3 regions of the Echinicola sediminis genome follow, and region 1 is predicted to be linked to each of the others. Evidence: riboswitches for the same ligand, from Rfam matches in the RefSeq annotation. Region 1 holds a riboswitch; each other region holds the start of a gene.
The links. Region 1 has a riboswitch for S-adenosylmethionine ahead of ACYVAA_RS03260 (trans-sulfuration enzyme family protein). Riboswitches for the same ligand answer to the same signal wherever they lie in the genome.

Region 1 (2,268 bases):
TTTCATCTGCTTTTTTGCCAGGTCATACTGCGGATGGCTTTTCAGGAAGGGATATTTGACAAACTCGAGATCGCGGCTGTGTTGGAAAAAATCTGCCACTTTTAAGGCATTGGCACAATGTCTTTCCATTCGGACAGCCAAGGTTTCCATGCTTCGGGAAAGTATCCAGGCATTGAAAGGCGAAATGCTCGGTCCGGTATGGCGGGTGAAGAACTGCACCTCTTGGATAAGTTCTTTTTTGCCCAGAATCAGGCCTCCCAATACCCTTCCTTGTCCGTCGATGTATTTGGTGGCACTGTGGGCCACAATATCCGCTCCCCATTTGGCAGGCTGCTGAAGGTAAGGGGTGGCGAAACAGTTGTCGACCACCAAAATCAGGTTATGGGCTTTGGCAAATTTTCCCACCCACTCCAGGTCGATAACCTCCAGTCCTGGGTTGGAGGGCGTTTCAATGAACAACATTTTGGTGTTGGGCTGTACCAGCTTGTCCCAGTTTTCAATGTCAGAAATGTCACCATAGGTGGAAGTGATGCCCCATTTTGGGAAAACCCGGGTGAGCAATTGATGGGTAGAACCGAAAAGGGAACGGGAAGCAAGAATATGATCTCCCTGCTGTAAAAGGGAGGCTATGCTCCCAAACATCGCGGCCATTCCGGATGCAGTGGCAATTCCATCTTCAGTGTCTTCCAAGGCACAGACTTTTTCGATCAGGTCTGTACTGTTGGGGTTGGCATAGCGGGAATAGATGTTTCCGGGGATTTCATCGGCGAACATCTGACGGGCCTCTTCAGCACTTTCAAAGGTAAAGCTGGAGGTTAGGTAAATAGGGGCAGAGTGCTCTTTATGATTTGATTTGGAAGAAGCGATTCTGATGGCTTCGGTTTCAAAATGTTTATGTGACATAATTGCTGTTTCTTTTCAGAGTTAAAGTAAATGTTGATTGGGTGAAGGGACACGTTGCACACACATGGCGTACTTGCGTGAAATCCGGTGAGGGATAAGGAAAAAGGAAAGTGTTTGTAAGTGGTGCATAAAGTCTAATTTATAGTTCCCTAATTGATTATGGGGCAGGTATTGGCACCTTTCCAACGAGTAGGATGGTTGCCAGAGGGTCTTGGAGCCTGATCTCTCGCCTCTTCTTTATAAATCAGTTTCCTGAAGTCCTGCAAAATAAGGACAGCACGATTGAAATTCCAAACGATTTGATGTCTGTATCATGAAAATTGCCGAGAGGAATGGAATTTATGGTAGCAGTTCCTTGATGCTTTCTGCCCAAAGGTCATAGCCCTTTTTGTTTAGGTGCAATTGGTCACCTAGGAAAATGTCCTCCATTGGCTCCCCATCGGCATCCAATAAGATGTCCCATAGGTTGATAAAACTCACTTTTGCTGTTTGCTTGCAGTATTGTTCGAGTAGCTGGTTTAGCTCTTCGTACTTGTCTTTTAAATGCCATCTTGCAGGGCTTGGTTTTGGGCTGAGGAATACTATTTCAGCCTCTGGCAAGGTTTTACTGATTTTATCCGTCAGTTTTTTCATTGTACCCAGTACCGTTGTCGGTTTCTTTCCGCTGGCCAGGTCATTGTCTCCCTCGTAGATGAAGATTTTTTGGGGATGGTAACGGAAAATAAGTTCGTCTGAATAATACAGGAGTTCGTGGGTCTGCGACCCTCCAAAGCCCGTGTTGATGATGGTGAACTCAGGGAAGTAAGCGTTGAGGTCTTTCCATAGCCTTATGCTTGAACTTCCAGTAAAAAGAAAAACTGCGTTTTTATCTTCTGGTACAGGAGTGTTTTCGATGATCTCGCTGACTTCTTTTCGGAAGTGTTCCGGAGTTTCTTGTGCCAGGAGCAGCTGGGCAAGAAAAGTAAGGAACAATGTGGTGATGAAAATACCTTTTAGGGGCTGGAAGAAATTTCGTTTCATGGTTTTGATAAATAGGGTTTATGTATATCCGCAAAGACAACAGTAGCGCTAAATTAGCAAACCATTTCTCACAGCCTTGTCCACGGAGGCGGATAAGGCTGTGAGAAATAAATTTACTGGTGTAATTACGAATAATTGTAATTGGCTTTATTGCTTCTTTTGGTTTTTGGAAAAGTAAGGATAAAAATCTGTTTTTTTTATTTCTGGTCAGATTTGTGGTTTCAAAGATATCCCCAAATTACATGCTGCCGTAAATAGGCACATTGGAAAGTAGGTCATGGATAACGGACAATTTTCCGTACAGTTTAAGCTAATGACCGCTTTACTTTTCTGTAAATAAATACG
Region 2 (2,268 bases), on a different contig from region 1:
AAAGGCCGAAATAATCCCACAAAAGTAGTTAAAAATGTGCATTTAATAAGTAGTTGGAAAGTTTTAACCCGGATTATGCAATAGGATTCGTTATAGCCTGTCCCGGCTACTGTCGGGAAGGACTGAAAATGCAAGAAAATCAGTCCCGATAAATCGGGAAGCAAAGCGACTGATTTTAAAGCATTTTAAGTCCGTAATACTTGTGCGCCGTGGCGTAGATAAGCAAATGCATGTTTCCATCTAACTTATGTCATAATCTCAGTTCAAGTTTCAAAGACGTCATTCCGAGGCTTGGCGTAGGATTGCGAGAAGGAAGCTGTGGGAATCTCATAATAAGAAGATTGCCGCACCCTTTCCTCCCACACTTACCCAAGCACAAAAGGGTTCGCAATGACGCAGCGATCCTATTTCACTGCTTTTAAATCGAACTCAGGTTCATAAGTTAGCTATTGTACGTTACTTTTTTATAAGTCTTGGAATTCGGGTTTAAGGTTTGAATGTCGGAAAGTTGATAGCATAGCCAGTGGGTTTTCAGTTGGGGAGTAGCCCAACCCAGGTCTTTGGAGATGTCGATCTTGGCGAAGGACATAGACCAGTAGACCAATTAAAGAGGAAATTGATAATAGTTTATCCAGGGTTTTAAATCAGGGGATATATTCCATTATCATCGTAAGAATACTTTTTTGGCTTAATTCTGTAAAAAGCGCTTAGGAAGGCCTGCAGCTTAGCTTTTGATCCCTTGTAAGTTAGGCGGGAAAAAACTTTTAAAAATAAAACCCTACAAAATCTATAGGGATATTAGTATTTATAAAAAATTGTAGTACCTTTGGTGAAGTTATTAGTGAAGCGCCAGCGAAGGCCAGTAGCTAATTTATAAAGAATAGGGGAGAGAACAGGCTCTGAGAACCTATAGCAACCTATCCCTCGTGACAGAGAAAAGGTGCTAAATCCTGCCTCAATCAATTAAGGACCTATAAATTATGAAAAACATGGGCACACAACGAATTCGGGAGTTACAGCAAAAGAAAATCATCCATTGCAATTGTTGATCTAAAACAATAGCGGCAAAAAAGACAAACTAGTAACACTAAAAAACGAAATACCATGACAGCAATAGCTTCTAACTATAATTCAGCACTATCCACCAATACTTTCAGTTTTCAATCTGTCATCCGGAACCTTCCTACGGAGGAATCCATCAGCGTACATGATTGGTTGAAGGAACATGATTCCGTTCAGGTAGAAGGGGAAGGGGCCTTTAATTTTGGGAACTTTCCGGGAGCAAACAAAAGCTTTCAAGCAATCTACTTTAGCCTGACTGGCGAATTGGCCGAGCATTATGCCCTTTTCAGGGGAATTGTTCTGGCTGGCCAGCCCAAGGAAGTGTTTTTGGAAAATATCCATGAAACCAGAAGCTTTACCCTGAAGTTTTACAAATCCAACGAAGCCATCGCCAAGAAATATGTGGAGAAAGTTTTCAAGATGGTAGGTGAAGAAATCAGGTTCAAGCAAGTGCTAAGAAAAGTATTGGCCAATCAGGAGAAGCACCAATTGGAAGAGCGCTTGTTATTTAACGATCTAAAATTCTGAAGGCATTAATAAACCAGAAACAATAACCATATCCTACTCCCTGGCCTCACGGTCAGGGAGTTTTTGTTTTTTTAAATCAGAATGAGAGGGCCTAGGATTTGGAGGTGCATGAAATATTTTCTTACTTAAGAAAGTTACCTTTTTGAAATCCCAATTATCTGGTGCAATTTTCGCCCTCTTAAGTCATTAACCTTTGAAGCCTAATGAACAAATACATTGACCTAATTCAGCAAACTTTTGATTTTCCTACCAAAGAGTTCAAGGTGGAAGATAATCAGCTCTTGTTTAATGGGGTGGATTTGATGGAGATCATAGAAACCTATGGTACCCCGCTGAAGCTTACTTACCTGCCAAAGATCAGCGAAAGCATTCAAAATGCTAAGACCTATTTCAACAATGCCATGCAGGCCCATGATTACCACGGGAAATACACGTATTGCTATTGTACCAAGTCATCCCATTTCAGTTTTGTGCTGGATGAGGCCCTGAAGAATGATATTCATATCGAGACCTCTTCTACTTTTGACATTCCCTTGGTCAGGAGCCTGTACGAAAAAGGAAAAATCACCAAAGATACCTACATCGTCTGCAATGGCTTCAAAAGGGACTTGTATAAAGAGTACATAGCAGGTTTGCTCAATGATGGTTTTAAAAACTGTATTCCGGTTTTGGATAATT
Region 3 (2,268 bases), on a different contig from region 1:
TCCTGGAAGATCAACAATATGAATTTTGACAATCTCCAGAGCGGGGCCTTTGTCCGTTTAGGAGCGGGAATAAGCTTGCCTGAGGGAAACTACTTTTATCGTGATGCTTCCTTGGGCTTTCATGTTTTTTATGGTCAGCATTTTACCAAGCCCAATGCCCTTAACAACCTTTTGGAAGAAAAGGGATACCGCAAGCTTTCCGGTACACCATACAATATCGGACTAAAGATACTTGGAGAAAACCGGGGCACACTTTATGGTTTGGACCTATTTAACCTCAGCATGAGTGGTGAGGCCAATGAAACCTATGTGCACAACCTGAACAGCTTGAGGATTTATGGCAATTTTGGAAAAAAACTCTTTGATCTGAACAATTGGGAGCTGGGGGTGACCGGTGGCCTTGGCTATGCCAACATCCGCTATACCATGCTGCACAAATACAAAATCGGTTTTCCAGAAATGATCGATCTTCCGGATTATGATGGAGAACTCAAAAATGCCGGCGCCATGGCAAAGCCTGAAGTTTATTTTTCGTACGCTTCTCCCTTGTCGAAAAAGACCCAGGCAGCATTGGTCTACACCCTATACGGAGGATATGAAGTCCCACTGGCCAGGTACCGATTGGCTGACCAGAGCATGGCCAAGTACATGGCCGGACCCTATTTGCAATTGGGGGTAGGAATAAGGCCTTAATAATTTCTTTCAATTAAGTAAAAAGTTTTCCAGAAGCGGTAGTTGTAACGCTATCAGCAGTTTATAAAGCGCCGCAGGAGGGCGTCAGCTTTCACAGCACATCAGGTCACCCAAGTTTTTCCACTAAGGCCGTCGTTTGGTGGAATTTTCGGGATGAGCAAAATCGCCTCACCGCAAATAATTTCTGCTATTTGCAATTGTTTTCCATCTTTTCCTGTTAACTTTGGGATTGCTTATCGAGAAAGACCGAGGGAAGGGCCCTATGACGTCTTAGCAACCTGAATCTAGCAAGGTGCTAACTCCCATCCTGTGAAAGACAGGAATAGATGAGCGGTAGATGAATGCCAAGTTTTTCTTCCGGTTCTTTGCTCGATATAAGCTTTTAGATGAACAGATGAGCATGAATACTAGAACGGATATATTACTCCAACAGCTTAAAAAGAAAATTTTGATCCTCGACGGGGCCATGGGTACCATGATCCAGCGTTATACATTGGATGAAAAGGATTTCAGGACGCCTGCTTTGGAGAGTCACCCCAAGCCACTTAAGGGCAATAACGATTTGCTGTCCCTAAGCAGACCGGATGTCATCAGACAAATCCACGAGGAGTACCTGAAAGCTGGTTCGGATATTTTAGAGACCAACACTTTCAGCAGTACTTCCATTGCTCAGGAAGATTATGACCTGCCCCATTTGGCTTATGAGCTTAATGTAGAATCGGCAAAAATTGCCAAGGAAGTGGCTTTGGCCTATTCTGAAAAGACCCCCGACCAGCCGCGTTTCGTAGCGGGAGCCATCGGGCCTACAAACAGAACAGCCTCCATCTCCCCGGATGTCAATGACCCCGGTTACCGTGCGGTCACTTTTGACCAACTGGCAGAAGCATATGCCGAGCAGGTGAGGGGCTTATTGGACGGTGGTTCAGACATCCTTTTGGTGGAAACCATCTTTGACACCTTGAATGCAAAAGCTGCGCTATATGCCATCCAGGAAGTGTATGAGGAAAAGGGTATCCCTTTGGATCCACAGGAAGGCGGTATTCCCATTATGATCTCGGGAACGATCACCGATGCATCAGGAAGAACCCTGTCCGGACAGACCACTGAAGCATTTATGATTTCCATGTCACATGTTCCGTTGATTAGCATAGGGCTCAACTGCGCATTGGGAGCGAAAGAGCTGAGGCCTTATCTTAAGGTCTTGGCTGAAAAAGCCCCCTTTTATGTCAGCGCCTACCCCAATGCCGGATTGCCCAACGAGTTTGGACAGTATGACCAAACGGCCAAAGAAATGTCCGATCAAGTGGAAGAATTTCTCCAGGATGGCCTGATCAATATTTTGGGGGGATGCTGCGGCACGACTCCGGAACATATCAGAACCCTTGCTGAAACGAGCAAAAAATACCAACCCAGAAAACTAGCATTTGTAACTGAAGAAGAATAGTGGGAATGGACAAAAAAAAATACAATGACCTGTTAAAACTCTCAGGTTTAGAGCCTTTGGTGTTTACCCCTGAGTTGAATTTTGTCAATATCGGGGAACGAACAAACGTTACCGGTTCCAAGAAATTTGCC

Region 2: linked by a shared signal. The riboswitch ahead of ACYVAA_RS17750 (hypothetical protein) and the one ahead of ACYVAA_RS03260 (trans-sulfuration enzyme family protein) in region 1 are both predicted to bind S-adenosylmethionine.
Region 3: linked by a shared signal. The riboswitch ahead of ACYVAA_RS00815 (homocysteine S-methyltransferase family protein) and the one ahead of ACYVAA_RS03260 (trans-sulfuration enzyme family protein) in region 1 are both predicted to bind S-adenosylmethionine.

Annotation. Positions count from the first base shown of each region.
Region 1 covers NZ_BAAHAP010000008.1:7,903-10,170, forward strand. Annotated here, with positions in the region: gene ACYVAA_RS03260 (trans-sulfuration enzyme family protein) at 1-903, opposite strand, end outside; SAM riboswitch class I at 1,040-1,149, opposite strand; gene ACYVAA_RS03265 (SGNH/GDSL hydrolase family protein) at 1,243-1,923, opposite strand.
Region 2 covers NZ_BAAHAP010000085.1:1,262-3,529, reverse strand. Annotated here, with positions in the region: SAM riboswitch class I at 869-980, shown strand; gene ACYVAA_RS17750 (hypothetical protein) at 1,105-1,590, shown strand; gene ACYVAA_RS17745 (arginine decarboxylase) at 1,794-2,268, shown strand, end outside.
Region 3 covers NZ_BAAHAP010000002.1:13,690-15,957, reverse strand. Annotated here, with positions in the region: gene ACYVAA_RS00820 (hypothetical protein) at 1-693, shown strand, start outside; SAM riboswitch class I at 924-1,026, shown strand; gene ACYVAA_RS00815 (homocysteine S-methyltransferase family protein) at 1,094-2,137, shown strand; gene metH (methionine synthase) at 2,143-2,268, shown strand, end outside.